2 linked regions of the Pseudophaeobacter arcticus DSM 23566 genome follow. The main gene of each other region encodes a partner of the protein of the gene in region 2 in a complex. Links are inferred from orthologs where the notes say so. Each region holds a gene or a part of one and is shown on either strand. Other genes may lie near its edges.

What was found.
Region 1: the proteins of clpA (region 2) and clpS are in contact, whole or in part, in a solved structure (PDB 1LZW), measured with the Escherichia coli proteins. The link is inferred for Pseudophaeobacter arcticus DSM 23566 from one-to-one orthologs.

The regions. Positions count from the first base shown.
Region 1 is NZ_KI421507.1:3,165,038-3,180,104, reverse strand. The notes cover bases 3,770-6,633. They hold clpS (ATP-dependent Clp protease adapter ClpS), read left to right. Parts: upstream 3,770-4,961; coding sequence 4,962-5,306; downstream 5,307-6,633. Other genes in these bases: ARCT_RS0119660 (SDR family NAD(P)-dependent oxidoreductase), read left to right, coding at 6,429-6,633; ARCT_RS0119665 (class I SAM-dependent methyltransferase), read left to right, coding at 5,331-6,332; ARCT_RS0119675 (HAD family hydrolase), read right to left, coding at 4,131-4,862; ARCT_RS0119680 (hypothetical protein), read right to left, coding at 3,770-4,084. Also shown: ARCT_RS0119700 (heavy metal translocating P-type ATPase), read left to right, coding at 1-730; cbb3-type cytochrome oxidase assembly protein CcoS, read left to right, coding at 764-922; ARCT_RS0119690 (GNAT family N-acetyltransferase), read right to left, coding at 1,016-1,492; ARCT_RS0119685 (D-alanyl-D-alanine carboxypeptidase family protein), read right to left, coding at 1,670-3,415; more of ARCT_RS0119680, read right to left, coding at 3,758-3,769; more of ARCT_RS0119660, read left to right, coding at 6,634-7,232; hemF (oxygen-dependent coproporphyrinogen oxidase), read left to right, coding at 7,356-8,237; ARCT_RS0119650 (glycoside hydrolase family 25 protein), read left to right, coding at 8,379-9,194; ARCT_RS0119645 (fatty acid desaturase family protein), read right to left, coding at 9,191-10,135; hemC (hydroxymethylbilane synthase), read right to left, coding at 10,261-11,220; hemE (uroporphyrinogen decarboxylase), read left to right, coding at 11,341-12,375; ARCT_RS0119630 (GNAT family N-acetyltransferase), read left to right, coding at 12,365-12,907; ARCT_RS28440 (hypothetical protein), read left to right, coding at 13,087-13,254; ARCT_RS0119620 (acyl-CoA dehydrogenase family protein), read right to left, coding at 13,369-14,526; ARCT_RS0119615 (CaiB/BaiF CoA transferase family protein), read right to left, coding at 14,523-15,067. UniProt on the Escherichia coli protein: Involved in the modulation of the specificity of the ClpAP-mediated ATP-dependent protein degradation.
Region 2 is NZ_KI421507.1:2,639,951-2,655,137, reverse strand. What follows is about bases 10,464-13,447. They hold clpA (ATP-dependent Clp protease ATP-binding subunit ClpA), read right to left. Parts: upstream 13,129-13,447; coding sequence 10,798-13,128; downstream 10,464-10,797. Other genes in these bases: gloB (hydroxyacylglutathione hydrolase), read right to left, coding at 13,330-13,447; ARCT_RS0117040 (M23 family metallopeptidase), read right to left, coding at 10,464-10,795. Outside these bases: ARCT_RS0117080 (peptidoglycan-binding domain-containing protein), read left to right, coding at 1-1,016; hisC (histidinol-phosphate transaminase), read left to right, coding at 1,173-2,264; ARCT_RS0117070 (prephenate/arogenate dehydrogenase family protein), read left to right, coding at 2,261-3,181; ARCT_RS0117065 (extensin-like domain-containing protein), read left to right, coding at 3,178-4,113; ARCT_RS28825 (DUF2125 domain-containing protein), read right to left, coding at 4,348-4,788; ARCT_RS28820 (DUF2125 domain-containing protein), read right to left, coding at 4,806-5,357; ARCT_RS0117055 (gamma-glutamylcyclotransferase), read left to right, coding at 5,429-5,959; ARCT_RS0117050 (biopolymer transporter ExbB), read left to right, coding at 6,037-7,251; ARCT_RS0117045 (peptidoglycan -binding protein), read left to right, coding at 7,255-9,630; more of ARCT_RS0117040, read right to left, coding at 9,818-10,463; more of gloB, read right to left, coding at 13,448-14,097; ARCT_RS0117025 (class I SAM-dependent methyltransferase), read left to right, coding at 14,159-14,905. UniProt on the Escherichia coli protein: ATP-dependent specificity component of the ClpAP protease. It directs the protease to specific substrates. It has unfoldase activity. The primary function of the ClpA-ClpP complex appears to be the degradation of unfolded or abnormal proteins.

The sequences.
Region 1 (15,067 bases), 530 kb from region 2 along the record:
CCTGACCGCTGCGGCCCGGGCTGCGGGCATTGCCCCTGCAAAGGTCACAGAGCTGCAAGAGCGCCCCGGATTTGGCAGCGAAGGCCAGTTTCAGGGGCGTACAGTCCGCCTGGGGCGCGCCGCCTGGCTGGGCGCCGATCAGGGCAGCCAAACAGCGGCCTGGCTGGATACCGGCGACGGCACAGCGCCGCGTGGTTTCCTGTTTCACGACGCCCTGCGCCCCGGTGCGGCCGAGGCCGTGGCGCAGTTGCATGCGGCTGGCAAAGAAGTTCTGTTGATTTCAGGTGATACCACCGCCGCGGTGGAGGATCTGGCCCATCGTCTGGGCATCCAGAAATGGCTGGCCGAGGCGCTGCCGCAGGATAAGGCCGCACGGGTCCAGTCCCTGTCGGATCAGGGCCGCAAGGTGCTGATGGTGGGGGATGGTCTAAATGACACCGCAGCGCTGACGGCGGCGCATGTCTCGATCTCGCCCGCCTCTGCCTTGGATGCAGCCCGCGTGGCCTCGGACATTGTGTTGCTGGGGCAGGACCTTGAGCCCATCGCCGAGGCCTGTGTGGTGGCCAGCAAGGCCACCAAACGCATCCGCGAAAATTTCCGCATTGCCACCCTGTACAATGTGATCGCGGTGCCGCTGGCCATTGCCGGCTTTGCCACCCCCTTGATTGCGGCGCTGGCGATGTCCAGCTCTTCGATCACCGTTTCCCTTAATGCGCTGCGCCTGAAATAACCCGCGCCGCGCCTGACAAAAAGTGCCCAAGCCATGAGCGTCCTTGCCTATCTCATCCCCATTTCGCTGCTGCTGGGCGGTGGCGCCTTGGCGGCCTTTGTCTACACGGTGCGCTCAAACCAATATGACGACCCGGAAGGCGACTCGCGCCGCATCCTCAGCGAGGAATGGGACGATCACCCCAAACCGTGAACGCTGGACGACCCTAGGCGAAATTGACCATGGCCCAATAGGGCAGGGGGCAATGGTCGAGATGCGGACCCTGGCGAAGATCTGGTGCGATGTTCAGGACAGGATCGTTTTCCGCATGACGATATAGGTGGGTTCAAGAAAACCAGGATGTGCCTCCTCACTGGTTTTCTTGAACCCAAACCGCTGAAAGGTCTTGTGATTTTCTACGAGCTCTATCCGCGTTTCCAATTCCAAAATTGAGAACCCTTTTGTCCGGGCCCGTTGTTCTGCCAGCCGGATCAATTGCCGCGCATATCCCTTGCCCCGCTGTTCTGCGGCAACGGCAAGTTTCCCCAAATAGAAGCAATCCGCTTTTTCTGTGAAGAAAACACATGCGTCAGGGCGTTCCCCAATGACCCAGACTTCGCCTGTAACACACTGCTTTTCAATGTCGAGCGTGGTCAATTTGTGCATCGACGATTGTGGGTTTATTCTTGCCTCCATATAGGCGAACTCGCGTTGAACGAGCTTTAAAACCGAAGGAATAAGGGGGCTGTCTGGCGTTATCCGCAGGGGATCAAGCAGGGGCATGGTCTGTCCTAAGTGCCTTTTCGCATATCGTTTCCAGGATATTCGATAGAAAGTGCTTTGAACGCAATGGGCTCATTTCTGCGGTTTGCAAATACAAAAAGGCCCCTCCAAAGAGGGGCCTTTTGCTGCGACCTCGTACGGGAGGTAAGCCCCTGGTCGCTTGGATCGGGGGTGGCCTCAGGACGAGGGGCCGAGCGTGTCGCAGGCGATGTTGCGGGCGCTCAAGCGGCGGCAGGCGAGGTCGGCCTGTTCTTTGGTCATGCCCAGAAAATTGGCGTCAAAGCCCAGACGTGATTTTGCCACCTTGCGCAGGGTGCCGTTCAGGGTCTCCATTTCGGACAGGGCGGTGCGCAGCAGGACCTTTTCAGCCTGATAGGCGGTGGTGTAGCGCCCGACATTGATGCCCCAATATCTGCCGCCCGAGGTGGAGAGCCGGGTCACCACCACAGGCTGCTGGTCGCTGGGCGCCGCCGCATTGGCCAGTCTGACCGGGCGGGCCATTGGCCGCAGCCCGGTATAGGCCAGGGTTTGTACCCTGGTGGGGGCAGAGGACTGCACGACGGCTGCGGTCACTGTTGCAGCACCTGTGGCCTGCTCTGAGTTGCTGGGAACCGGCCCGGTCGAGGCAGGCAGCACCTTGGCCTCTGTAATGGCTGCGGTGATGCTGGCTTGCAGAATATCGGGATCAATCCCGGTGCCACTCTCTGCGGATGGCTCCGCCGCCAGAGCAGCGGTGGCCAATGTCTCAGTGTCTTGTGTCTCGGTGTCTTGTGCTTCGCCGTCCTGTGTCTCGGTTGCCTGGGCCTGGGGGGCGGTGGCCTGGCTGTCAGTGACCTGGCTGGCGGTGGCAATCTGCACCGCTTCGACGATGACAGCCGGGTCGACAATTGGGATGGGACGCGCCAGGGGGCGAAGGCTGGTATTCACCAGACCATTGACGCGGACCGTCTTGCCCGCGCCGCCGCTTGTGGTGCCTGCATCTGCAACCAAGGTCGTGGCGCCAATCCCGCGATTGCCAACATAGGCCGGACGTCCCGGCGCCTGAACGCGGGCCTGCGAGGGGGCGCGGCGAAAGCCGAGATCCAGCAGTTCGACAATCTTGGCATTGCGCGAGGTAGACGATTTGCCGCCAAAAACGGTTGCGATGATGCGCTCATTGCCCCGTTTGGCCGAGGCCACGAGATTGGAGCCCGCAGCCCGCGTATAGCCGGTCTTGATCCCGTCGGCACCTTTGTAGGCGGCCAGCAGGCGTCGGTTTGTATTGGGGACTGTTTTGACGCCCGCATCAATCGTGGTGCGTGAAAACAGGTGATAATACTCGGGGTAGTCATAGAGGATATGGCGACCCAGGGTGGTCATGTCACGGGCGGTAGACAGATGCCCCGCCTCGGTCAGCCCATGGGCGTTTTTGAAAGTGGTGCGCGACATGCCAAGCGCTTTGGCGGTGCGGGTCATGCGGCGGGCAAAGGCGGCCTCGGATCCCGAAATGGCCTCCCCGATGGCGGTGGCGGCATCATTGGCTGATTTCACGGCTGCGGCCCGGATCAGATAGCGAAAGGCAATCTGCTGACCCGTTTTCAACCCCAGCTTTGAGGGGGGCTCGGAAGAGGCGTTTCTGCTGATGCGCACCTTTTGGTCAAGGGAGATTTCGCCGTTTCGCACCGCTTCAAAGGCAATGTAGAGGGTCATCATCTTGGTCAGAGAGGCGGGATGCAGCCGGGCATCTGCGTTGCGCGAATGCAGAACTTCTCCGGTGCGCGCGTCAACAACTACGGCAGCATAGGCCGCTGCCTGCGCCTGCGTCGGGGGAATCAGCACCATCCCAAGAGAGAGAAGAACACCCATGATCCACAGCACAGACCGGGCCAATGCCCGCTGCCCGCGAACCAGGTGATTACACCTGATCTGCACGATATCTGCCATTTTTGCCTCTTGCCGCCGGTTTTCCGGCTGACGATTTTGCCTGCTACATAAAAACCGTAGCATAGACGATGGCTAGAAGAAACCTTTGCGATCTGTGGATTGACAGGGCTGGAGAAATGACTTCCCCCAGATTTAGTAGCGCAGTGGCGAGTCCCGGCTAGATCGGGGGTGTCTTAAGGAAGTGTAAATAAAAATGTGCAGCTTTCCGGCGCCGTAGTCTGCGGCTACAGCGGGGATTTTGTGGCCTGTGCGGCTTCTGTGCAACAGGTGCGGGTTTTTTGCGGGCTTCGGCTTGAGGATCTGCGCTTGGGGGTTTGACGCCCCAGGAGGCCGTGCCTGCCCCTAGGGTTCAAGCCTGCGCGTCACGTAAAATGGGGTGGAATAGTGCAGCCCAAAGGAAAACTCGCAGGGGCGGGGCAACCTGGCGCTGACGGCCTGCTCCAGCGCGTCGAGCAGAGCCGTGGAAAATGCGGCGTCGCGATGTGGTTTGACCAGCAGAGAGACGCTGACGGTGACATGGCTGTGATGGAATTCATCTGTGGGGTAGGCGCGCCCTTTACAGGCGCCGGCACCTCCGTCGTGACGCAGGATAATTGCCTCAATCTCAGCCAGAATCGCAGCGCTGTCGAGCTGCAGGTCACTGGAGTATTTTATCTCTGCATGTGGCATAGGCTATCTGCTTTGTTGTTCTTTGGCTTTGTGTTCTGCTGCGGCATTACAGTGCCGCGAGGCTTTTTTCAATCTGTGACACCAGCTGTGGCAGCTGGCTGAGATCCGCGATGGCGTTGTAGCGGGGGCTGTCTTCCGGGGGCTCGGCATGTTCCAGCTGCCAGATTTCCCCGTGTGGCACATAGGTGCCCCAGCCGCCTGCGGTGATCGGCGGCACCACGTCCGAGCGCATGGAGTTGCCAACCATCATGGCGCGGTGAATGCCGTCGCCGTGGCGGTTGAAAATCTCCTGGTATACTGCGGGGGTCTTTTCCGAGACGATCTCGACCGCGTCAAACAAATCGCCCAGACCGGACTGCGCCAGCTTGCGTTCCTGATCCAGCAAATCGCCCTTGGTGATCAGCACCACCCGGTGGCTTGCGGCCAGCTGTTCAACGGCCGCTTGGGCATGGGGCAGCAGGTCGATCGGATAGGAGAGCATCATCTGTCCCGCCACGATCAGCTCTTGGATGACAGAGGCGGGAACCTGTTGATCAGTGACGTCGATGGCGGTTTCGATCATCGACAGGGTAAAACCTTTGACTCCATAGCCATAGCGCCCGAGATTGCGTTTTTCAGCCTCCAACAAGCGCTGCTCCAGGGTCGTGCGGTCCAGATCAACCGGGGTGTGATCCTGCAACAGCTCGGCAAAACGGTCCTGGGTTACCCGGAAAAACCGCTCATTGTGCCAAAGCGTATCGTCGGCATCAAAGCCAATGGTTGTCAAATTGCCTGTCACGGTGCTGCTTCAATCCCTTTGCCTGCCCCTTTTCCTGAGCTGGCTTTACGCTATATAAGCGGGATATAGATTTCCATGCATGACTGGAACACTAAGCTGATGCCGCTGCTGCCTGTGATGATGTCCAAATTCTCGGATGACGATGATAGCGATCTGGGTCTGCTGACCAAGACACGCCCCAAGACCCAGCGCCCGCCGCGCTACAAGGTGCTGTTGCTCAATGACGACTACACGCCCATGGAATTTGTCGTGCTGGTGTTGGAACGGTTCTTTGGCATGACCCATGCGCAGTCCTTTGAAATCATGCTCACCGTGCACAAAAAAGGTGTTGCGGTGGTTGGGGTCTTTACCCATGAAATCGCCGAGACCAAGGTTGGTCAGGTGATGGATTTTGCCAATCGTCATCAGCATCCGCTGCAATGCACGATGGAAAAAGAAGAATAATATCAACATACAAGAGGCTATGCCATGTCCCTGCGCCTATCCCTGGCCTTAGAACCGGGTGGCTGTGTCATGCCCCCAGAGGGGCGCATCGCCGTCTTTGCGCCGCGCGCTGGTGTGGATCTGTCTGCCCTGCCAAAAGAACGGCTGCTGATCCTGCAGCGCGTGCGCCCAGACTTTGAAGCCTTTGAGGCAGCCGGCTTTGCCTGCCTGCCCGAGGTGGCGGATCTGCCCGCGCAAGAGCGCTTTGCCGCGGCCGTGGTCTTTTTGCCGCGCGCCAAGGCCGAGGCCCGTCAGCTACTCGCCCAGGCGGAGGCGGTGACCACCGGCCCGGTGCTGGTGGATGGCGCCAAGACCGACGGGATTGATTCGGTCCTCAAGGCCCTGCGTAAACTCACCGAAACATCGGCGCCGGTGTCAAAGGCACACGGTAAGATTTTCTGGTTCCAGGGCGGAAACAATGTACTCAATGACTGGCTCCCGGCAGAGGGCAGCAAGGTCGAGGGCTTTGTCACCGCGCCGGGGGTGTTTTCTGCCGATGGCATCGACCCGGCCTCCAGGCTCCTGGCGGAGTGCCTGCCAGAGAAACTGGGCCGCAGGGTGGCTGACCTTGGCGCCGGCTGGGGTTATCTGGCAGCGCAGATCCTGACCCGCGCAGGTGTCGAACATCTGCATCTGGTTGAGGCCGACCATGTGGCGCTGGGCTGTGCGCGGCAGAATGTTGTGGATGCGCGGGCACAGTTCCACTGGGCCGATGCACGCAAGTGGCAGGCCCCAGAGCAGGTCAACACGGTGGTGATGAACCCGCCCTTTCACGCGGGGCGCAGTGCCGAACCAGAGCTGGGGCAGGCCTTTATTTCGGCGGCGGCCTCTATGCTGGTGGCCTCGGGGCATCTGTGGATGGTGGCCAACCGGCACCTGCCCTACGAGACCCTGCTGGGAGAGCGTTTTGCCGCTGTAAACGAAGTTGCGGGCGATAACCGGTTCAAGGTCCTGCATGCCCAACGCCCGCGGCGCGCCAAAGGCTGATATCTTCCCGCGCGCGGCGCCTACATTCATCGTTTCCAAAAGTAGAAGCGGGGGGTAGGCTCGCAGCCAAAATCAAACCTCAGGAGTATGCCTCGCATGTCCTTTTCCATCGCTGGCAAGACAGCCATCGTCACCGGTTCCTCGACGGGTATTGGTCTGGCCATTGGCCGTCAGTTTGTGGCCGCCGGAGCCAATGTCATGTTTGCAGATACCAATGAGGCCGCGCTGGTGCGCGAGCTGGGAGAACAGGCGGATGAGAGCAATATCCGCTATTTTGCCGGCGATCTGCGCGAACGCCTGACCATTGCCAATCTGCTGTCGGCGACCATCGACGCCTTTGAGGACATCGATATTCTGGTGAACGGGGCGCGTCAGGTGGTGCAAAGCGATCCCTTGGATCCCAACGACGAATCGCTGGAGATGTTGTTGACGGAGAACCTGCTGCCAACGCTGCGCCTGTCGCAACAGGTGGCGCGCCGGATGATCAAACAGGGCGAGGGCGGTGAGCCGGATACACCACTGGGGGCCATCGTCAATCTCTCCTCCATTGCGGCCCGACGCACCCACCCCGAGCTGATGGCCTATTCCGTTGCCTCTGCGGCGCTGGACCAGCTGACGCGGTCGCTGTCGGTCTCCCTGTCGCCCCATCGTATCCGGGTGAACTCCATTGCCTTTGGATCGGTGATGAGCGCCTCGATGCAATCAACACTCAAGGATAACCGCAGCTATCGTCTGGACATCGAACAGCACACGCCCCTGGGCCGGATTGCCTCGCCGACGGAGCTGACCGAAACGGCGCAGTTTCTGGCCTCGGATGCCGCTGGGTTTATGACAGGCCAGATCTTGACCCTTGATGGCGGCCGCACCCTGCTGGATCCCGTTGCCGCGCCGGTTCACTAAAACACCTGTTCCTGCCCGGTCCCCAAGATCTCAGCCCCGCCAAATCTCAGGTCCCCCACGACCCAGGCCCCCCAAGATACCAAGCAGAAAGCCCCCTTGATGACCGCTGACTTGCCTCGCGAAATGACTGATGAAAAAGCCCAGGCCGCCGCTTGGTTCCGCCAGCTGCGGGATGAAATTGTCGCCGCCTTTGAAGCGCTGGAAGACCGCCATGACGATGGGCCCTTTGCGGATCTGGAGCCGGGACGGTTTGAGGTTTCTGAAACCACGCGAGCCTCGGCGGATGGCTCTGACGCCGGCGGCGGCTTGATGAGCGTGATGCGCGGCGGGCGGGTGTTTGAAAAAGTCGGCGTCAATATTTCCGAGGTCTACGGCACCCTGGGCGAACGGGCGCAGAACGCCATGGCAGCGCGCAAGGGCCTGCCGGGGATGAGCGAAGACCCGCGATTCTGGGCTTCGGGGATTTCCCTGGTGGCGCATATGCGCAACCCTCATGCACCCGCAGTGCATATGAATACCCGGATGTTCTGGACGCCGCATGCCTGGTGGTTTGGCGGCGGTTCGGATCTGAACCCCTGCATCGAATATGAGGATGACACCGCGCATTTTCACGCCACCCAGAAGGCCCATCTCGACCCGCATGGTGCCGATTTGTATCCGCGTCTCAAGGAATGGGCGGATGAGTATTTCTATATCCCCCACCGCAACCGGGCGCGCGGTGTTGGCGGCATCTTCATGGATGATCACAACAGCGGCGACTGGGCTGCGGATTTTGCCCTGACGCAGGATATTGGCCGCGCCTTTCTGCCCGCCTATCTGCCGCTGGTGGACAAACGCCGGGGCCAAGGTTTCTCGGAGGCCGATAAGGACGCGCAGCTGGTGCATCGCGGGCTCTATGCGGAGTATAATCTGGTCTATGATCGCGGCACCAAATTTGGCCTGGAGACCGGCCATGATGCCAATGCGGTACTGATGAGCCTGCCCCCCCTGGCAAAATGGGTCTAAGGCCGCTGTCTGGCCGCCCGCGAAATCACGCCCATTTCCTGTAACCTGTGGCTTTGCCCTAGGAAAACGGGCTTCTTCGATACAGATTAAAGGAACCGGCTGCATTGCGCCGGTTCTTTTTCATTTGGTTTAGGGTTTGAGATGCGCAGTAGGTTTCTAAGTCTTCTGGTGATGGTGGCCCTTGCAAGTTGCGGTGCCAAATCACCGCCGCCACCTGAGGCAAGCGCAACACCCACACAACCTCCCTCCGAGGCGCAGTTGGCGCAGCTCAAAACCTATCCGCGTTTTGGCGACAGCGACCCGCATGAATGGACCGGACGTGGCCCCAACAGCTATGCGATCCATGGGATTGATGTGTCGCGCTACCAGGGAGAGATCGACTGGCCGCAGGTCCGGCGGGCCGGGGTCTCCTTTGCCTATCTCAAGGCCACCGAGGGCGGCGATGTCGCAGATCCTGCCTTCAGCGACAACTGGCGCGGTGCGGCGCGGGCCGGGATGCCGCGTGGCGCCTATCACTACTATTATTTCTGTCGCCCCGCAGAACAGCAGGCGCGCTGGTTCATCAAACATGTGCCGCGCGATGCCAATGCGCTGCCGCCGGTGCTCGACATGGAATGGAATCCGCGCTCGCGCACCTGCACCAAACGTCCCGATGGCCGGGTGGTGCGGGCCGAAGCGCGCAAATTCCTGGCCCTGCTCGAGGCGCATTATGGGCAGCGCCCTGTGGTCTATACCACGGTGGATTTTTATCGCGAGACCGGCATTGGCCGTTTGCACGGCACCGAATTCTGGCTGCGCTCGGTCGCGGGGCATCCGCGTCAGGTCTACCCCGGCGCCTTTTGGCGGCTGTGGCAATATACCGGCACTGGCCTGGTTCCGGGCATCCAGGGGGAGGTGGATCTGAACGTCTTCCACGACAGTCCCGAATCCTGGCTGCGCTGGTCGGGGCAGCTCTAGGCGCGTTTCCAACCGGCCTCGGCCAGCGCCTGACCATAGCCGGAGGCGATGCGCATATCCGGGCCGATACCCTTGTCCAGCAGCGCCTTGTGCATGTTTTTCAGCTGCCAGCAGGGCACATGCATCACCATGTGATGCTCCAGATGATAGTTGACCCAATAGGGCGCCACAAACAGCCGGGCGATGGGGCCTGCCTTGGTGGTGCGCACGTTTTGCAGCGGGTTTTGCGATTGCTCCACCGCGCCATGTTCGGCGATGTTGCGCACCCGCAGCACAAACTGGAACCAGGTGAGATAGGGCAGCAGCCAGAAGGCCAGGCCCCACCACCAGCTGCCAATCAGGCTCATCGCCACCGCGACGCCAATAAACACCGGCAGAGATTTCCATAGATGTGGCGCCTTGAAGCTCTGGGCAAAATCCGAGGCGGCGGCCGCGATGGCGTCATCGTCGCCAGCCAGGCGAAAGCTCATCAGGATTTGGCCCAGCAGCTGTTTGGTGCCGGTCTGGCCGGTCAGGTCGCGGGTGAATTTGCGCTTGAGCGAAGCCTTGGAGGTGGGGAATTTGGCGCTGAGCTTCAGATCCGGGTCTTTGTCCGTCTGGGTAAAGCGATGATGCGTCAGGTGGTAATGGCGATAGGCGGCAAGTTCGGCCAGAATGGGCCGCCCGCACAGCCACTCGCCAATGATGTCATTCCATTTGCGGCTCTTGAACAGGGCGTTATGCGCCGCCTCATGCATCAGGATCGCCAGCCCCAACTGGCGCGAGCCGATCACCATGACCGCAATGACAAAGGTGAAGGGATTGGGCCAGAGGGCAAACAGCGCCAGCGCACAGGCGATCACCCCCCAGCAATGCAGAACCAGCCACAGCCCCATGGCATCGGACCTTTCGGCCAGGGGGCGGATCTCTTCGCTGCTGAGATAAGATTTTCCGGGTGTCATGATGGGCTCCTCCTGGCCACAGGATCGCCTGCATCAGGGGACGCGGTCAAATAGGGCGCCACGTCATACTTTTGCGTATGTCGTGGCGGCACTTTTTTAGGAGCTGCGGCTGAGGAACTGCGGCCCTACTGGCGCCAGTCGAAAAAGCCGGGACCGGCTGTGGCCAGCAGTTTTGCAGCCATGTCCCGCCCCAGGTCTGCCCCGTCTTCGATGGCGCAGGTCTGATCTTCGGCAATGGCTTGCGACCCATCGGGGCGCAGCACTTCGCCGCGCAGCCGCAGGGTGCCGCCATTCAGCTCAGCCAGACCGGCAATTGGTGTTTCGCAGGACCCATCCAGCGCCGCCAGAAAGGCGCGCTCCGCCGCCAGCCGCTGACCAGTGGTGATATCATGGATCGCCTCAAGCATCGCAGCGGTGCGGCTGTCATCGCTGCGCCGCTCGATGCCAATTGCGCCCTGCGCCACAGCAGGCAGCATGTCAGTGGTCTCGATCGCGGTGGCAGGCACATCCGCCATTGCCAGCCGGTTCAGACCGGCCATCGCCAGAAAGGTGCATTCGGCAACGCCCTCGTTCAGCTTTTTCAGCCGGGTCTGCACATTGCCACGGAACTCCACCACCTGCAGGTCGGGGCGGCGGTTCATCAACTGGGCGCGGCGGCGCAGCGACGAGGTGCCAACCACAGCGCCGGGCGCCAGATCCTGGAGCCGGGAAAACTTTGGCGACACAAAGGCATCACGCACGTCCTCGCGGGGCAGATAGCAGTCCAGCAGCAGCCCCGCAGGCTGGGCCACCGGCATATCCTTCATCGAATGCACCGCAATATCGATGGCCCCCGACAACAGGTCCTCTTCGATCTCCTTGGTGAACAGCCCCTTGCCGCCCAGCTCCTTGAGCGGCTTGTCTGCTGCAATCAAAGCCTGGTTGTCGCCACTGGTCTTGATCACCACAATTTCAAAGGCTTCGGGCGCCAGATCAAAGGCCGCAGCCAAACGGCGGCGGGTCTCATAGGCCTGGGCCAGCGCCAGCGGCGATCCACGGGTGCCAATTTTCAGCGGAGAAGCGGGGGAGGGCAGGTTCTGTGTCATGTAATGACCTTTAGTAGCGGCGATTTGCCGTTGCAAGCATTGGTCAGGCTACCCTTGACAATTTGCCGCTTTGGGTCGACCTCATGGGCGACACAACGAGCAGGCACAATCGAGGGTGACATGGCTGAACAAAAGAAAATTCTGCGCGCATTGGCAGGGGAAACACAGGATGTGCCGCCAATCTGGATGATGCGACAGGCTGGCCGCTACCTGCCGGAATACCGCGCCACCCGGGCTCAGGCCGGGGATTTTCTGTCACTTTGCTACAATTCGGAACTGGCCGCCGAGGTCACCCTGCAGCCTATCCGCCGCTTTGGCTTTGATGCGGCGATCCTGTTTGCCGATATCCTGCTGATCCCCCAGGCGCTGGGCGCGGATCTGTGGTTTGTCACCGGCGAAGGCCCGCGCCTGTCGACCATTACAACCGAGGCGGATTTTGCCAAGCTCGGCCCGGCATCGGACATCCACGAGACCCTGAACCCGATCTACGAGACGGTGAAAATCCTGTCGGGTGAATTGCCCAGCGAGACAACTCTGATTGGCTTTGCCGGCGCGCCCTGGACTGTTGCGACCTATATGATCGCCGGACGCGGTACCCCGGATCAGGGACCGGCCCATGCTTTGAAACAGGCGAACAAGCCCCTCTTTGAGGCGCTGCTGGCGCGCATCACCGAGGCCACCATTGACTACCTGTCCAAACAGATCGAGGCCGGCGCCGAGGTGGTCAAGATCTTTGACAGCTGGGCGGGCTCGCTGAAAGGCGAAGACTTCCGCAACTACGCGCTGGAGCCCTGCCGCGAGATCACCGCTGCGCTGAAACAGCGCCACCCTGGTATCCCTGTCATCGGCTTTCCACGGGAAGCGGGGGAAAAATACCTGGGCTTTGCCAGGGAAACCGGCATTGATTGTCTGGCGCTGGACAACTCGGTTGATCCCCTTTGGGCAGCGCAGAGCCTGCAGGTCGATGGCTGTGTGCAGGGCAACCTCGCTTCGCGCCATATGGTGACCGGTGGCCAGGATCTGGTGGATGAAACCCGCGCCATCGTGCAGGCCTTCAAAAACGGCCCCCATATCTTCAACCTCGGCCATGGCATCACCCCGGATGGGGACCCGGACAATGTGCAGCTGATGATCGATACGATCCGTGGCGGCTGATCCCAACCGGACTGGCATCAGCCTGCGCCCGGCGCGTCTGGATGACGCGTCGAGCCTGGCAGCCCTGGCAATTGAGGTCTGGGTCGGCACCTATCTGCGCCAGGGGGTGAACAGCCTGTTTGCCAACTACGTCTTTGCCGAGCTGACGCCAGCCCGGTTTTATTCGCTGCTGCAACAGAATTGCGAGACATTTATCGTTTCGCAGAATCTCGAGGGGATCGACGGCTTTATCCGCATCACCGAAGGGGTAAAGCCACCTGCGGGCCCCGGTTCGGCAGCCGAGATTGCAACACTCTATGTTCAGCCGCGTCATCAGGGGCGGCGGCTGGGGCGGGCGCTGTTGCAGGCAGGTTTGCAGCGCTGCGCCGATCTGGAAGCGCCGGCGCCCTGGCTCACCACCAATTCAGAAAATACCGCTGCGATCGGCTTTTACCAGCGCATGGGATTTGAAATCACCGGCGAGACCGCCTTTTGCCTCGGCACCCAGAGCTACCCCAACACCTTGCTGACCTATTGCCCGGAGCTCCGGTAGCCACCGGCCTTCACCCTTCATCTTACTTGAAATACCGCGGGGTGAATTGGCCTTTAGGCCAAGAGGGGCAGAGCCCCCACCCGCCAGCCTGCCTTGCAAACACCCGGGGTTTGGTGCATCAGCGCCACAACTGGTATCACAGCCACCACCGCAGCAATCCTAACTCAAAGGGCAGACCCATGGACTATGGAAAGACCGGAGCCGCCCGCAAGGGAACCAATGCGCCACGCCACGCCGAACACAATGCCAAGGGCAGTCGCAAAAACCCCTATGACAAGTCGCAGGACAAATCCGCGCTTCTGGCCCGTATGAAGGCCGCCGCCGCCGAGGCCAAAGCCAAGGAATGATCGGCCTTTGCCCGGCAGGAAACGCCGCGCGCCAGAGGGTTGGCGCGCGATTTTTGTCTGGTAAAGCCGCATAGGGCAGACCTCCTGCGGGCGACTGGTACGGGCGACTGGGGCTCAGGTGGTCAGGCTGCGGGCGATCAGCTCTTTCATGATCTCGTTTGAGCCACCGTAGATTTTCTGCACCCGCGCATCGGCATACATGGTCGAGATCGGATAGTCCGACATATAGCCATAGCCGCCAAACAGTTGCAGGCATTCGTCCATACAGTCGCATTGCATCTGGGTCACCCACCATTTTGCCATCGAGGCGGTGGTGGCATCCAGCTCCCCGCGCAGATGTTTGGCAACGCAGTCATCCAGAAACACCCGGGCAATATGGGCCACGGTCTTGACCTCGGCCAGTTTGAAGCGGGTGTTTTGCATCTCCAGCAGCGGCTTGCCAAAGGCGCGGCGCTCTGCCGTGTAGGCGACGGTTTCCTCCAGCGCCTTGTCCATTGCGGCAGCGCCGCCCAGGGCCACCACCAGGCGTTCCTGTGGCAGCGATTTCATCAGCTGATAAAACCCCTGGCCCTCAGTTCCGCCCAGCAGGTTTTCCGGTGGCACCCGCACAGTGTCAAAGAACAGCTCAGAGGTGTCCTGACTTTTGAGGCCAAGCTTTTCCAGATTGCGCCCGCGGGCAAATCCGGGAGCCTCGGCGGTCTCCACCACAATCAGTGAAATCCCTTTGGATCCCAGGCTCGGGTCGGTCTTGGCAACAACAATGACCAGATCGGCCTGCTGCCCATTGGTGATAAAGGTCTTGGAGCCGTTCACCACATATTCGTTGCCCTCCAGTCTGGCGGTGGTCTTGATGTTTTGCAGGTCCGAGCCGGTGCCAGGCTCGGTCATGGCAATGGCGCAGACCATCTCGCCGCTGGCCATCTTGGGCAGCCAGCGCTTTTTCTGCTCTTCAGAGCCATAATCGAGGATATAGCCCGCACAGATCTGGCTATGGACCGAATTGCCAAAACCGGAAAAGCCGGCAGCGCGGAATTGTTCGGTGGTAATCACCGCCTCGTGGCGAAAATCGCCCCCCATGCCGCCGTATTCTTCCGGCACCGAGGCGCAGAGCAGGCCAAATTCCCCGGCCTTGTTCCAGAAGTCCCGGTCGATATGGCCCTGCTTTTGCCAGCGCTCCTCATGGGGGACCATTTCCTTGGCATAAAAATCGCGCAAGGACTCCTGCAGCATGGTCAGTTCGTCATCCATCCAGGGCGAAATATGAGAGGTCATCGTGGGTCTTCCTTGATAAGGCCGAGTTCGGCCAGGATGTTGCTGCTGTCTTGGCCGCGCTCGGGAGGGGCAGTGGGCTGCCACGCCGGGCTGTGATCAAAACGCGGGGCGGGGGCCGCCTGCAACACGCCGTCCTGTTCAACCCAGGTGCCACGGGCATTCATCGGATGTTTCAGGGCCTCATCGGGGCTCAGTACCGGGGCAACGCAGGCATCGGTGCCGTCAAACAGCGCCGCCCAATGGGCGCGGGGCTGCGCGGCAAAGATCCCGGCCAGCCGCGCGGTCAGCACGGGCCATGTGCTGGTGTCGAACTGATGTTTGAACTCCGCATCCTCCGCCAGCCCCATCAGCGACAAAAACTGCGTGTAGAATTTGGGCTCCAGACATTGCACCGTCATGTAGCCGCCATCGGCGCAGGCGTAGGAGCGGCTCCAATGTGGCCCGTCCAGCAGGTTTTGCCCGCGTGTCTCGCCAAAGCCCCCGGCCTGGCGGATGCTCATCAGCAGGTTCATCATATGGGCCGAGCCATCATAGATCGCGG
Region 2 (15,187 bases):
GGGCCAAGGTGCAAAAGCAGGATGCCAAGGCGACGCGGGTCTACAATACCGGGCAAAAGGCCTTTGACAAATTTATCAAGGCCCGCATTGGCACGGCCAGCAAGGCGGTTTTCACCCTGGAGATCGTGCGCGAGACCTCCTTTGCGGTGATCGAGGTCTATGCCACCGCGCGTTTGGTGGCGACCAAAGGCATGAACCCGGTCAAGGCCCATGCGATAGCAGCCGCCGGCACCGAGGCGATGAAATCCAGCGCTGGCCAGTACGGCGAATACCTTGCCGGCAATAAGGTCACCTGGGACGGTGCAGCCAAGAAAGTCGCCCTGGATACTCTGTTTGCAGGGATCGCGGGCGCTGCGGGGGGCAAGCTGGGCGGCACTTTCCTGAAAGGTGTTGCTGGCAAGGTCGCCGCGCAACTGCCGTCCAAGATGTTCCAGACCTTCTCACAAAAGTCGCTGACCGTCTTTATGGAGAAGATGTTCACCACCACTGTCGGACAGGAAATGATCAAAAATGCCACCAAAGAGGCGATCATGCTGTTCAAACCGCTGGTGGAAAAGGGGCGCGCCCCCAACAAAAAAGAGGTCACCGACGCGGTGGTCAAGATCCTGTCGGGGGGCATTATGGCCTCGGGACCGATGAAAGCGGTTTCGCAATTTGGCTCAAACTATGTGGCAAATTCCCAGGGCTTTTTGGCGCAGAAACTGATCCCCCGGGCGATGGATTCGGTTTGGAAAGGGGATTTGGTCAAAAAATATGGTGCGGATGCCGTGGAGGAATTTGCCAAAAAACACGGACCACAAATCTATGCCGATATCGCCGGCGGGCTTCAGGACAAGGTCTTTGTCGCCTACGCCAATAAGGCTCTTGAAGGTTCGGACGGGTCGCAATCTGCCAAGGTTCTGCAAAAAACCATGGAGGAGGCCATGCGCAAGGACGCAAAACTGCGCAAAGAGCTGACAGATATGGTGGAAAAGCAGGCCGCAGCCAAGCTGAAAAAGCTGGAGAAGGCCAAGTAATCGACCTGCTCCGGGGCGTGATTCCAGCGGGCCAGCTGACTATTTCACACCCCTGCAGCGCTGTTATTGGGGGCTGGATCTGACAGGGGGCATCTTGCGGCTTTCCCATTGGTTTGTGCTTCGCTATTACCAATGGGAACCAAGGAGCCCGAAAGTATGACCCAGATTACGCCGCAGCCCGGTATTATGGATATCGCTCTCTATCAGAGCGGCGCGGCCCATGTGGCGGGGGTGAGCAACACAGTAAAGCTCTCCTCCAATGAAAACCCACTGGGGCCAAGCCCGCTTGCGATTACAGCCATGCAAGAGGCGGCGGCCAATATGCATCGCTATCCCAGCTCCGAGCATCAGGCGCTGCGTCAGGCAATCGGTGAGGTCGAGGGGCTGAACCCTGAGCAGATCATCTGTGGTGCAGGCAGCGATGAGATCATCGCCTTTTTGTGCCAGTGCTTTGCCGGTCCCGGCGATGAGGTGCTTTATACCGAGCACGGCTTTGCCATGTATCGCATCAGCGCCCTGGCCGCTGGTGCCACTCCGGTGGAGGTCAAGGAACGCGAGCGCGTGACCGATGTTGACGCCCTGCTGGCCGGTTGTACCGAACACACCAAACTGGTGTTTATCGCCAATCCCAACAACCCCACCGGCACGATGATTTCCGCCGCTGAGGTGGCGCGCCTGGCCGATGGGCTGCCCAAAGGTGTGCTGTTGGTATTGGATGGTGCCTATGCGGAATATGTCGAAGGCTTTGATGCCGGCGCGGCGCTGATGGCTACCCGTGACAATATCTTCATGACGCGGACCTTTTCCAAGATCTACGGATTGGGCGGCGCGCGTATTGGCTGGGGCTATGGGCCTGCGGCGATCATTGATGTGCTGAACCGGGTGCGCGGACCTTTTAATGTCTCTTCCTCCGCATTGGCCGGGGCCGAGGCCGCAGTGCGTGATCGCGCCTATATCGACCACTGCCGCAGTGAAAATGCCAAATGGCGCAGCTGGCTGGCGGCAGCGCTGGCAGAGCTGGGGGTGGCGTCGGATACCTCCTGCACCAATTTCATTCTGGCGCGGTTTGCCAGCCAGGCCGAGGCCGAGGCCTGTGACGCCTATCTGCAGACCCAGGGGCTGATCGTGCGCCGGGTGGGCGGCTATAACCTGCCCACCGCCTTGCGCATCACCATTGGGGACGAGGCCGCCTGCCGTCGGTTGATCGCTGCCATCTCAGAGTTCAAGACACAGCAGGCTGCCGTATGAGTACTGTCATCTACAACCGGGTGGCCCTGATTGGTCTGGGCCTGATTGCCTCCTCGATGTTCTGGGCGATGAAGCGGGGCGGCTTGGCAGGCGAGGTCACCGGCTACGCCCGCAGCGCCGAGACTCGCGATACCGCCCGCCGCATCGGGCTGTGTGACCGGGTCTGCGACAGCGCCGCCGAGGCCATCGAGGGCGCCGATCTGGTGGTGCTTTGCGTGCCCGTCGGCGCCATGGGGCCGGTGATGGCCGAGATCGGCCCGCTGTTAAAACCCGGCGCCACCGTGTCCGATGTGGGCTCGGTCAAGGCCCATGTGATCGAGGCCGTGGGGCCGCATATTCCCGAGGGCGTGCATTTTGTCCCGGCGCACCCTTTGGCGGGGACCGAACATTCCGGGCCGGAAGCGGGCTTTGCCGAGCTGTTTGACAACCGTTGGTGCCTGCTGGTTCCGGCCGAAGGCAGTGACGGGGACGCGGTTGAACGGTTGCGCTCTCTTTGGGAAGGAATGGGCGCCAATGTGGATGAAATGGATGCGGATCACCATGATCTGGTGCTGGCCGTGACCAGCCATGCGCCGCATCTTATTGCCTATACCATGGTTGGGGTGGCGGATGATCTGCGCCGGGTGACTGACAGCGAAGTGATCAAATATTCGGCGGCGGGGTTTCGTGATTTCACCCGGATTGCCGCCTCGGATCCAACCATGTGGCGCGATGTCTTTTTGACCAACAAAGAGGCCACGCTGGAAATCCTTGGCCGTTTTACCGAGGAGCTTTTTGCGCTGCAAAGGGCCATCCGCACCGGCGACGGGGATCACCTGCATGACTACTTCACCCGTACCCGCGCCATCCGTCGCGGCATTATCGAGGCCGGGCAGGACACTGCTGCGCCTGACTTTGGCCGGGCGCATAAACCATGATCGGGTGGCGGCGTTTTGCATCGGGTGTTGCCACCAGGGCCTGGGCCGCTGGGCTGCTCTGTGTGGCGGGCATTGCACCGCTGCAAGCCTCGGCGCCCGAGGTCTCGCTGCGCCCCATTGATCGCCCATTTTCTGATCGCCCGTTGTCTGATCGCCCGTTGTCCAATATTGCAGCCTCGGCGGCTGTGCTGCCGCAGTCCTCGGGTGCCGTGCTGGCGGATCTGGAACAGCTCGCTCCAGCCTTGGGCGCGGATCTGCGCCCAGTTGAGCGCCCGGTTTCAGCCCAGCTTCTGGCAGCGGCCGCTTTGCCTGCGGATCTGGTGCCACGCGTTTTGGATCAGTCCCTGGTGCCTTTTGTGCGTCCGGATACCATTGCCGAGCAGGCTTTGTTCAAACGCCGCCACCTGCGCAAAGGCTCTGTCTGTGGGGATATTGAAATCCAGGGCAAGGTCATTGGCGGAGTGGTGGCGACACTGCCGGGCTGTGGTGCCAGGGACGCGGTGCAGGTGACTTCCGTGGCAGGCGTCAGGCTGAGCCAGGCCTCGGTGATGACCTGCGAGACGGCTGAGGCGTTGAAACGCTGGGTGTCCAAAGATGTTGAAACGGCCTTTGGCCGCCGCAACAAGGTCGTCAGCCTGCGCGTCGCGGCGCATTACGCCTGCCGCACCCGCAACAATCGCCCCGGGGCCCGGATCTCGGAGCACGGCCGGGGCAAGGCGATTGATATTTCTGGCTTCAAACTGGAAGACGGTACCCTGGTAACTGTGCTCAATGGCTGGGACGCAGGCCAAACCCGCAAACCCTTGGCACGGATCTGGAAGGCGGCCTGTGGCCCCTTTGGCACCGTGCTTGGCCCCAAGGCGGACCGTCATCACCGCGATCATTTCCATCTGGATGTCGCCAGTTACCGCAGCGGTTCCTATTGCCGCTAGGGGCCTGATCTCAGGTAAGCTGTGCGGTAATCTTGGCCGCCGTTTGATCTGGCCCAATGCTTTACGCGCTGCAAACCATTTGCCCCAAGCGGAACCGCGCCGCGCGTCTCGCGCGGCGCCCGGCCCAACTGAGGCGTGGCATTCTGCAAGAATGCCGCAGATCAGGCGGGAGCCCCCCGCTCTTTTTTACATTCCTGGATCGATAGCTGGACGGCCAGTGGGACTGGTCGTCTCTCAGCGAAGCACCAATGGCGGCGCAGTGCCGATTGGCAGCGGGCCAGCCCAGACCTGCCCCTGGTGAAAGCGCAAGGGGATGTCTATCTTTGCCGCGCGTCCGGTTCCGGTTGAAAACAACTCCAGAACTTTCTCTACCGCGCTGCGGGTGCTTGGCGGCAGCAGGCTCAGCCGTTCGGCCATGTCGAGAATCGCGGGCCAGTTTTCCGCGCGCAGAGCCAGCTCACCGCTGAGACGGCCTTTTTCATCAACCTCCAGCTCTCCCGAGGCCCGGAACAGCATGTCGCCCCAATGGGCCTCGACCAGATCCAGATTGATCTGGCGAAGCTGCGGTCGCCGCAATTCGATGGCCCGCCGGTCCCAGGGGGACTCAAACCCCAGATCTGCCCGCAGACGCAGGGCCTCAAACCAGGACGGCAGATCATCCCTGGCAGGGGTCAAGCCGCCAAAACCAGCTCTCAGTAGCCCCTGGGCGAGAACTGCCTCGCTTCGGCGTTCAGGTGGTATTGTTCTGCCTGCGCCATCTGCCGCATCTCCAGCACAAGATCCTGAGCCTGCCACAAGACTCCGTCGGCATCAGCGATCTGCCAGGCCTGGCTGGTCAGCGACAGCTGCTCCAGCTCCAGCGCCAGCCCGGGGGCCAGTTGTAAATCCGCGCGCATCTCTGCTGCCGTCAACCGGCGGGTCTGGTCAAAATAGGAATAGTGTTGCGGCGTTGCCGGAAACCGGAGGCTTTGTGCACCGGGCCAGATGGCCGGGCTGTCAAATTCGATCCAGTCAGCGCTCCAGGCGGCGCCGGTGCCGGGATCGGCAAGCAGCGGTTGCTCCAGCCGGGTGACATGGCGCAGGGGAAACCCACGGGTGATCATTGGACCATAGGAGACCTGCCAGCCCTGGCGTTGCTGTTCGTTAAACCAGGTCTCGAACCCACCGCGCAGCCCCCAGGCTGCCAACCCCCAGTACACTATCCAGACAGCAGCCCCAAGGCTGAGCCATTTCAGCAGTCGCATTCTGCAAAGACCCTCTTTTTCTAGCCTGCATTTTGCTGTTTATAGACGGCGGATATAAAGGGCCATAGATCATGACAATGTGGGTATTTGGATATGGATCGCTGCTGTGGAACCCGGGGTTTCCAGTGGCGCGTCGCGAGGTTGCAACCCTGCAGGGCTATGCCCGCTCCTTTTGCATGTCCTCGATCCATCACCGGGGCAGCGAAGAGGCGCCGGGCTTGGTGCTTGCCCTGGATGAGGTGAAAGGATCACAGTGTCAGGGGCTGGCACTGGCGGTTGCCGCCGGCGAAGAAGACAAAACCCTGGCCTATCTGCGCGAACGTGAATTGATTTCCTCTGCCTATCTGGAGCGCGATCTGACGGTTGCCCTGCACACAGGCGAAGAGGTCGAGGCGGTGACCTATGTCATCGACCCGCATCACGCGCAGTATTGCGGCGGTCTGGCGCTGGAAAAACAGGCGCAGATCATCGCCACAGCGGTGGGTGGGCGCGGTCCCAATACAGAATATCTGTACAATACTGCCGAACATCTACGCGAGATAGGCCTGGGCGACGCCGAACTGGAGTGGCTGATGATGCGCGTGCGGCAAATTACGGGATAAAGCCTTGGTGCTTTTGCCTCTTTGCCTTTAAGCTCCGAAGGGAATTAAGCCAAAAACCTGACAGGATCGCACCGAATATGGCCCATACCGAGCGCAAGACCAGGCCGCAGTTTTCGCAACCCGTCCGGCAAATCATCCTGATGCTGATTGCCCTTGGCCTGGCAGGCTTTGGCATCTTTGTCGCCCTGCCCAAGGTGCTGCCGGTGTTTCAGGCCAATCCCTGGCTCAACGGCTTTATTGTCTTTGTTTTTGTCATCGGTGTTCTGTCCTGTTTCTGGCAGGTGCTGCAGTTGATCGGCTCGGTCCGCTGGATCGAAAGCTTTGCCACTGGTGGCAGCCGCGGGGAAAAACGCGCACCGTCGCTGTTGGCCCCGCTGGCGGCGCTGCTGCGCTCGCGGGCGGCGCGGATGCAGCTGGGCTCGTCTTCGACGCGCTCCATTCTGGATTCTGTGGCGCAGCGGGTGGATGAAGAGCGCGAAATTACGCGATATATCGTTAACCTCCTGATTTTCCTTGGACTTTTGGGGACATTTTACGGTCTTGCGACCACGGTTCCTGCGGTGGTGGATACCATTCGCAGCCTGGCCCCACAGGAGGGCGAAGAAAGCATTGCGGTGTTTAACCGTCTGATGACCGGGCTTGAGGCCCAGTTGGGGGGCATGGGGGTTGCCTTTGCCTCGTCTCTCTTGGGGCTGGCGGGGTCACTGATCGTCGGGCTGCTGGAGCTGTTTGCCGGTCACGGCCAGAACCGGTTTTACCGCGAGCTGGAGGAATGGCTGTCTTCCTTCACCCGGGTGAGCTTTTCCTCCGGCGAGGAGGGCGGCGGTGGCGAAACAGGTGTGGTCTCCGAAGTGCTGGATACCATGGCGGAACAGATGGATGCGCTACAGGCGATGTTTGCCCAGAATGCCGCCAGCCGGGCCGAGGTTGACAATAAGCTGTCGCAGTTGGTGGATGCGATTACCGATATGAACGCCCGTCAGGACCAGACGGCGAGCCTTTCCAGCGCGCTGGACCGGGTGGCGGTGGGGCAGGAGACCCTGACCGAGATCATGCGCGCCCATGGCGATGTTGGCATGGATGCCGAAAGCCGTATGCGGTTGCGCTCGATCGACGTGCAGATGCTGCGTATCCTGGAAGAGATATCCGCAGGCCGTCAGGAAAGCCTGGCTGAGCTGCGCAAAGATATCGACCTCATGGTCAGGGCTTTTGCGGTGCCGCGCGGGCGCGGGCGTCAGGCGCCCGAGCCCGAGCAAAGTGCCGCTGCTTCCTTCCTGCAGGGCGAGGACTAGGCCATGGCTCTGTCGCGGCGCAGCGGGCAGCGGTTCCAGCATTCGATCTGGCCCGGGTTTGTCGATGCGATGACGGGCCTGCTGTTGGTTCTGATGTTCCTGCTGACCATCTTTATGGTGGTGCAATTTGTGCTGCGAGAGACCATCAACGGCCAGGAAAGCGAGCTGGATGAGCTATCGTCTGAGGTGCAGGCGCTGGCCAATGCGCTGGGTCTGGAGGAACGCGACAACAACCGCCTGAATGCGCGGCTAGGGGCGCTCAGCGCGACGCTTTCCACTACCCAGGGGGATCTGGCACAGGCGCAAGACGCCCTGGATCAGCAGCGTGCGGTGATTGCCGGGCTGACGGCTGAACGGGATCAGCAACTCGCAGCCCTGGCGCAGGCACAAAGCCAGATCACCGCCTTTGAGGCGCAGGTTGCGGCCTTTATTGCCGGGCGGGATGCCGCTGAGGCGCAGATCGCTGAACTGACAGAAAACCGCGCGGCGCTTGAAACCGAGCGCAGCACATTGCTGAGTGAAGCGGAGGCGATGAATATCGCCCTGGCGCAGGCGCGCAAAGAGATTGATGCCGGTGTTGAAAACGCCCGCCTTGCAGCGGCCAAGCGCGAAGCCCTGGAGGCGCTGATCGCCGATCTTGAAACACAGGGGGAGCAGCAGGCAAGCGCGGTTTCGGCCTTGACCGCGCAGCTGAGCGCCGAGGAAGAAGCCCGTCTGGTGGAAGCCGCCGCCGCCGAAGCCCTGCGGGCGCGTCTTGAAACTGCGGATGCAGAGCTGACGGCGATGACCCTGTCGCTGGAACGCCAGAGGCAGGAGGCGGAGGACACGCTGACGCTCTTGGCGGCAGCGGAGCAGGCAAAGGAGCGGTTGAACAGTGATCTGGAACAGGCCCTGGCAACCCTGGAGGCGGCCAAGGCACAGGGGCAGCAACGGGATGAGCTGGCCGAGCGTCTGACCCGGGTGCTGGCGCAGATGCAGGTCTCGCAATCCGCCGCCGAAGGCCGTGTCGCGGCGCTGGAAATTGAGCTGAACCGGCTGCGCCAGGACAGCAACGCCACGCAGGACCGCCTGAACACCGAACTGGATGGCGCCCGTCGCTTGGCGGCTGAAAACAAGGCCGCCTTAGAGGCGGAGCTGGCGCGGCAACGCGCCGCCAATGTTGAAACCGAAACCCAGTATCAAAGCGAGCTGGCCAGCCTGCAGCGGCAGCAGGCCAAAGCTGTCTTGCAGCTGGAGCAGCAACTGGCGGCACAACGGGCTGCGGCAGATGACGCCCAGCGTCGGCTGGAAACCCAACTGGCCCGGTTGCAGGCCGATACGGCTTCGGTGATGTCCGGGCTGGAGGCGGAACTGTTGCAGGCGCAAAACGAACTGGCTGCAGCCCGGAGCGCCGCTAACTCAACCGCTGAGGACCGCGCGTCAGTCGAGTTGCGTCTGTTGGAGGCCCTGGATGCTTTGGAGACAGCCCAGGCGGCGGCCAGCGATCAGGCGGTTTTGCAGCAACGGCTTTTGGCGGCTTTGAATGCCCAGCAAGATGCTGAAAGCCGCGCTGAAACGGAGCGTAGCCTGGCGCAGGACCGTGCGGCTCTGCTGGCTCAGGCGCAGGCGGCCTTGTCCGATCAGGAAAGCATCTCGGCAAAGGCCCAACGCGAGACCGCCTTGCTGAACCAGCAGGTTGCCGCCCTGCGCGAGCAACTGGGCGGGTTGCAGGCCATTCTGGACGATTATCAAGAGCGCGATGCGGCGCAGCAGGTGCAGTTGCAAAACCTCGGCCAAGATTTGAATTCGGCACTGGCGCGGGCTGCCTCCGAAGAGCGCCGCCGCCGCCTGCTGGAAGAAAGCGAACGCAAGCGGCTGGAGATTGCAGCGGCAGAACTGGCCAGCAAGGCAGAGAGCCTGGAAACCAAGGCAGAGGAATTGGAGCGTTACCGGTCTGAGTTCTTTGGTCGCCTGCGCAATGTTCTGGGCAACCAGGAAGGCGTCCGGATCGAGGGCGACCGCTTTGTCTTTGCCTCCGAGGTGCTGTTTGCCTCGGGCAGTGCGGATCTGTCGAGCGCAGGTAAGGGGGAGATTACCAAGGTGGCGAAGATCTTGCAGAGCGTTGCCGCCGAGATCCCACCAGAGCTGAACTGGATCATCCGGGTGGATGGCCATACCGACAACACGGCCATGGCGGGCAGCGACAAATACAGTGATAACTGGGAGCTGAGCCAGGGCAGGGCGCTGTCGGTGGTGCGCTTTATGATCGAAAATCTCGGCATAGCGCCGGATCGCCTGGCGGCCAATGGCTTTGGCGAGTTCCAGCCAGTGAATACCGATGATACCCCGCAAGCCCGCGCCCAAAACCGCCGGATTGAGCTAAAGTTCACCGAACGCTGACCAGATGCTGCCTGTACCATGACTGAGTGCGGGCTTAGAACCTGAGTGAGGGCCTGGGACTGGGTGCGGGTCTGCTGCGGATCCCCCCGACCAGAAGAGCACTGTGCGTTTCGGAAGGCGTGCAGATAGCCCACCTCGCAGGGGGGGGCATGGTAGGTGATCACCAGTCATGATGGAGGGCTGATCCCTATCTGAGGTCGATGACCTCTTCGATCCTGTCGATTTCCTCATCATCGCGCAGCAATACCGCCAGTGCAGTATAGCGCCCATAGTCCCAGGCTGCGTTCCGCAACCGTTTGCCAGAGGCCCGAAAGAACTGCGCTTGATCGCGCTCCAGGGTGATCTCATGAACGGAAAAGACCCCTTTGGGGCCGGAAATGGTCAGGCGCACGCGGTCGCCCATTTGGCCACCAAAGGCATAGGCCCAAAACACCAGCGCCGGTGACTTGGTGGTCAGCCGCGTGCGCGCGGCCTCGCCGGACTTGATCGTCTGGAACTCCGGAACCTGGGTCGAAAACCCAGCCCCCAGAAAGCCGCCGGGCTGATAGGGCAGCGGTTCGGCCCAGAGGCTGGGGGCGGCTGGATCCGCAGGGGTGTCGCAGGATTGGCGGCCTTCGGGGGCAAAGGGGTCTACAACAGTGCCGTTTCGGCGCAGCGACAGGTGCAGATGGGGGAACTGGGTTTTGCCAGAAAGTCCAACTTCGCCCAAGTCGGTGCCGGCCTCAACCTGCTGTCCCTTTTGCACCAGAACAGAGCCCTGCTTCATATGGCAATACTGGGTTTCCCAGCCGTCCGCATGGCGCAGCACAACGCCGTTGCCACATTCGCGGCCTTGCAGCATCTCGGCGTTATCCTGGGTGGAATAGGCATCAGGCATGGTGTTTCGCGTCCCCTGAACAACTCCTGATGCAGCCGCACGGACTGTGACGCCGGCCTGCATGTCGCTCAGGTAGGGGAGGGCGATATCCGTGCCTTTATGTCCCGAGTAGCTGAGCCCCTGACACCGATAATCCTGAGTGGCGGGGCCGGGGAGATGATCGACATATTGCTGGATATGGCAGGTTTCGCCCAAGCGACAGTCCAGCGGCCATTGCAAGGTGAAATCGCCCGCCACGGCAGGACCCGTGACGAGCGAGAGGAGGAAGGCTCCGACAGATAGCCGCATGGTCAGTCGGCAGTTAGCAATGGCGGTTTGTCGCCAGAGATCCGTGGCTTGATGGGCCCTTCGATCCGCAGATCCAGCTTGCCATCCTTGATGCCAACCTTGACCAGCCCACCCTTTGCCAGCTTGCCAAAGAGCAGTTCTTCGGCGAGAGGTTTCTTGATGTGCTCCTGAATGACGCGGCCAAGTGGCCGTGCCCCCATGCGATCATCATAGCCCCGGTCTGCCAGCCATTCCGCAGCCTTGCGGGTCAGCTCAATCGAGACATTGCGGTCCATCAACTGGGCTTCCAGCTGCAGAACGAACTTCTCGACCACTTGCAGGATCACCTCTTTGGGCAGTGGCGCAAAGGCAATCACGGCGTCCAGGCGGTTGCGGAATTCCGGCGTGAAGGTGCGCTCAATCGCGGCGGTGTCTTCACCTTCGCGGCGATCACGGCCAAAGCCAATCGCAGCCTTTGCCATATCCGAAGCACCGGCGTTGGAGGTCATGATCAAAACCACGTTGCGGAAGTTCACCGCGCGGCCGTTGTGATCCGTGAGCTGACCGTTATCCATCACCTGCAACAGGATGTTGAACACATCCGGATGCGCCTTTTCGATCTCATCAAGCAGCAGCACGCAGTGCGGGTGCTGATCAACCCCATCGGTGAGCAGGCCACCCTGATCAAAGCCGACATAGCCGGGAGGCGCGCCGATCAGACGGGAGACCGCGTGTTTCTCCATGTATTCCGACATGTCAAAACGCAGCAGCTCCACCCCCAATGTGTCGGCCAACTGTTTGGCGACCTCGGTTTTGCCAACCCCGGTGGGGCCCGCAAAGAGGTAGTTGCCGATGGGTTTTTCCGGTTCGCGCAGCCCTGCACGGGACAATTTGATGGCACTGGCCAGCGCGTCGATGGCGTCGTCCTGGCCAAAAACAACCCGCTTCAGGCTCTTCTCCAGATCCTTCAGCACCTCGGCATCGTCTTTGGTGACGCTCTTGGGCGGAATGCGGGCGATCTTGGCCACCACGGCTTCGATTTCCTTGACGCCAATGGTTTTGCGGCGCTTGCTTTCCGGCAGCAAATGCTGTGCCGCACCTGCTTCGTCGATCACGTCGATCGCCTTGTCGGGCAATTTGCGGTCGTTGATATACCGTGCCGCCAGTTCCACGGCGGATTTGATCGCGTCCGCCGTGAACTTGACGCTGTGATGTTCCTCAAAATAGGGTTTCAGCCCTTTGAGGATTTCAACAGAATCCTGCACCGAGGGTTCATTGACGTCGATCTTCTGGAAACGCCGTGCCAGGGCACGGTCTTTCTCAAAATGCTGGCGGAACTCTTTGTAGGTGGTGGAGCCCATGGTGCGCAGCTTGCCGCCCTGCAGGGCAGGTTTCAGCAGGTTGGAGGCATCCATGGCACCGCCAGAAGTGGCACCCGCACCAATCACGGTGTGGATCTCATCAATAAAGAGCACGCCATCGGGGTGGGCTTCCAGTTCGGTCACCACAGCCTTGAGGCGCTCCTCAAAGTCGCCGCGATAGCGGGTGCCGGCCAGCAGCGCCCCCATGTCGAGCGAGAAGATGGTGGTTTTGGAGAGAACCTCGGGGACTTCGCCCTGTACGATTTTACGCGCAAGACCTTCGGCGATTGCGGTTTTGCCAACGCCGGGATCGCCCACCAGCAGCGGGTTGTTCTTGCGGCGGCGGCACAGCACCTGGATGCAGCGCTCTACCTCATGGCTGCGACCGATCAGCGGGTCAATGTCGCCTTCGCGCGATTTGGCGTTGAGATCGACGCAGTATTTATCCAGCGCGCTCTCTTTTTTGTCGCTTTCGCCGGGAGGGACAGAGCCCATGGCGTCATCTTCGCTTTCGGGCGCGCCGGTGACCGGGCGGGATTCGCCAAAGGCGGGATCCTTGGCCACGCCATGAGCGATGAAATTCACCGCATCATAGCGGGTCATATCCTGATCCTGCAGGAAATAGGCGGCGTCGCTCTCGCGTTCTGCAAAGATCGCGACCAAGACATTGGCGCCGGTCACTTCGGTACGGCCGGAGCTTTGCACATGGATGGCGGCGCGCTGAATGACCCGTTGGAAGGCCGCTGTCGGGACCGCTTCCGATCCATCGACATCCGTCACCAGATTGGCGAGATCTTCTTCGACAAATTCAATCAGCGAGGCGCGTAGCTGACCCAGCTCAACGCCACAGGCGCGCATCACACGGGCGGCTTCGGGTTCTTCGATCAATGCCAGCAGCAGGTGTTCCAGCGTGGCAAACTCATGGCGCCGCTCATTCGCCAGCGCGAGCGCGGCGTGAATGGCTTGTTCTAGTGTGCTCGAGAATGAAGGCACGGGCGTGCTCCTCTGTTCTTGGGTTGACCGGGACATTGGCTTTCTGCCTCTTCCCCATGCATCAACCATGTCGTCATAGTATTAGAGTTTGGTTGATAGAGCGGCAGCTTCAAGGACTTTCTTTCAAATTTAGGTCACATTTCTTTTTAAAGCGGTTGAATTGCACCCCATCTTTGCCGGCCAAGACCCTGATCTGAAGCGTTAGAACTGGTCCTTTCGCTGCCGAATCTCTGCAAAAACATCTGCGTTTTCAGCACCTTCCATGCCGATGGCTGATTTCACCTCATCCAGATGAGCCCGCAGAAACGGATTTGTGTCCAGTTCCAGCTGTAAAAGTGACGGAACAGTGGCTTCGCCTTTGGCGCGTTTTGCGTTTATTTCATCAACGCGCAGATGCAAAGCGCTATTGTCCGGTTCGATTGTCACGGCAAAACGGGCGTTGGACTGGGTGTATTCATGGCCAGAGTAGACCATGGTCTGCGGCGGCAGGGCCATCAGGCGGTTGAGACTTTCCCACATCATCTTTGGCGCGCCTTCAAACAGGCGACCACAGCCAAGCGCCATCAGGCTGTCAGCGGTAAAGACAGCCTGGCTCTCGGGCAGGAAAAAGGCGATGTGCCCAATTGTGTGGCCAGAGACATCCAGCACCTGGACCTCTTCGCCAAACAGATCAAAGCGCGCGCCATAGTCCAGCGCATGGTCAAGCGGCGGCAGGCGGTGGGCGTCGGGTTTGGCGCCATAGACCCTGGCGCCATAGCTGCGCCGTAGCTCTTCAACGCCGTCGATATGGTCGTAGTGGTGATGGGTCAGCAGGATGGCGTCCAGGCCCCAGCCTCGGGCGCTCAGCGCAGATTTCACCGCTGCGGCCTCTGGCGCATCCACCAAAGCGGTTTGGCCGCTCTTGGCATCATGCAGCAGATAGGCATAGTTGTCCGAGAGACAGGGCAGGGTAATGATTTCCAGGGGCATGGTCTTTCGCCTCACCATTGTTACACTGCGCATAGATTGGCCCAAGCAGCAGGCACCCGCAATGCATCTTGATGTTCAGGATCTTAGGAATTTCTATTACCGCAGTACCCTGGGCCGGGCGGCGCAGGCCTCGGTGCGCAACCGACTGCTGGAACTCTGGCCAGAGGCCGCTGGGCAGACCATGGCGGGGTTTGGCTTTGCCGCCCCTTTGATGCGGCCCTATCTGGCCGAGGCGCGGCGGGTCATTGCCCTGATGCCGGGCCCTCAGGGGGTGATGCAATGGCCTGCAGGCATGCCCAATGTCTCGGTCCTGTGCGAAGAGACCACCTGGCCCATTGAAACTGGCCGGGTGGATCGTCTGGTGGTCATGCATGGGTTAGAGACCTCGGAACGGCCAACCCAGGTGCTGGAGGAATGCCGCCGGGTTCTGGGGCCGGGGGGGCGGGCTATCTTTGTGGTGCCTAACCGGGCCGGGTTCTGGGCGCGGTCAGACAAGACCCCCTTTGGCTATGGCCGCCCCTATACGCTTATCCAGCTCGAAAATCAGCTGCGCCTGCATGAGTTCACCATCGAACGCCATGCCGCTGCCCTGTACCGGCTGCCAAGCCAAAAGCGGTTCTGGCTCAAGTCCGGCGCCCTGTTTGAGCGGGTGGGGCGGCAGTTGCCGACCATGTTGGCGGGGGGCGTGTTTCTGGTTGAGGTCAGCAAGCAGACCCATCCGCAACATGGGCATATGACCAAGGTCAAGCGCGCCAATCCGATCCGGGTTCTTGAGGGGTTGTCGAATCCCCTGCCGGACCCCGTCTGACCCCGCCAGCCTGAAACCGCCGACCCAATCCAGCGAGAGCGTTTACGGATATTGGGGCGCATTGGCGCTGGAGGCGGATCATCGCGAAGATGATTCTGTTTGTAACTTTTTGCAACAGGGGCTTGAATTCCGACGGCATCCGTCAGGAGAATACGGGGCAATATTGTCGTTTTTACTCGGTCAGGAATCGTAATTTGCTGCCGTAACGTAGATAAAAATGCTGTTGTTTAGGAGGGCAAACGGCCGCACTTTGGCTAACTAATTGAAAACATTGAAATCACT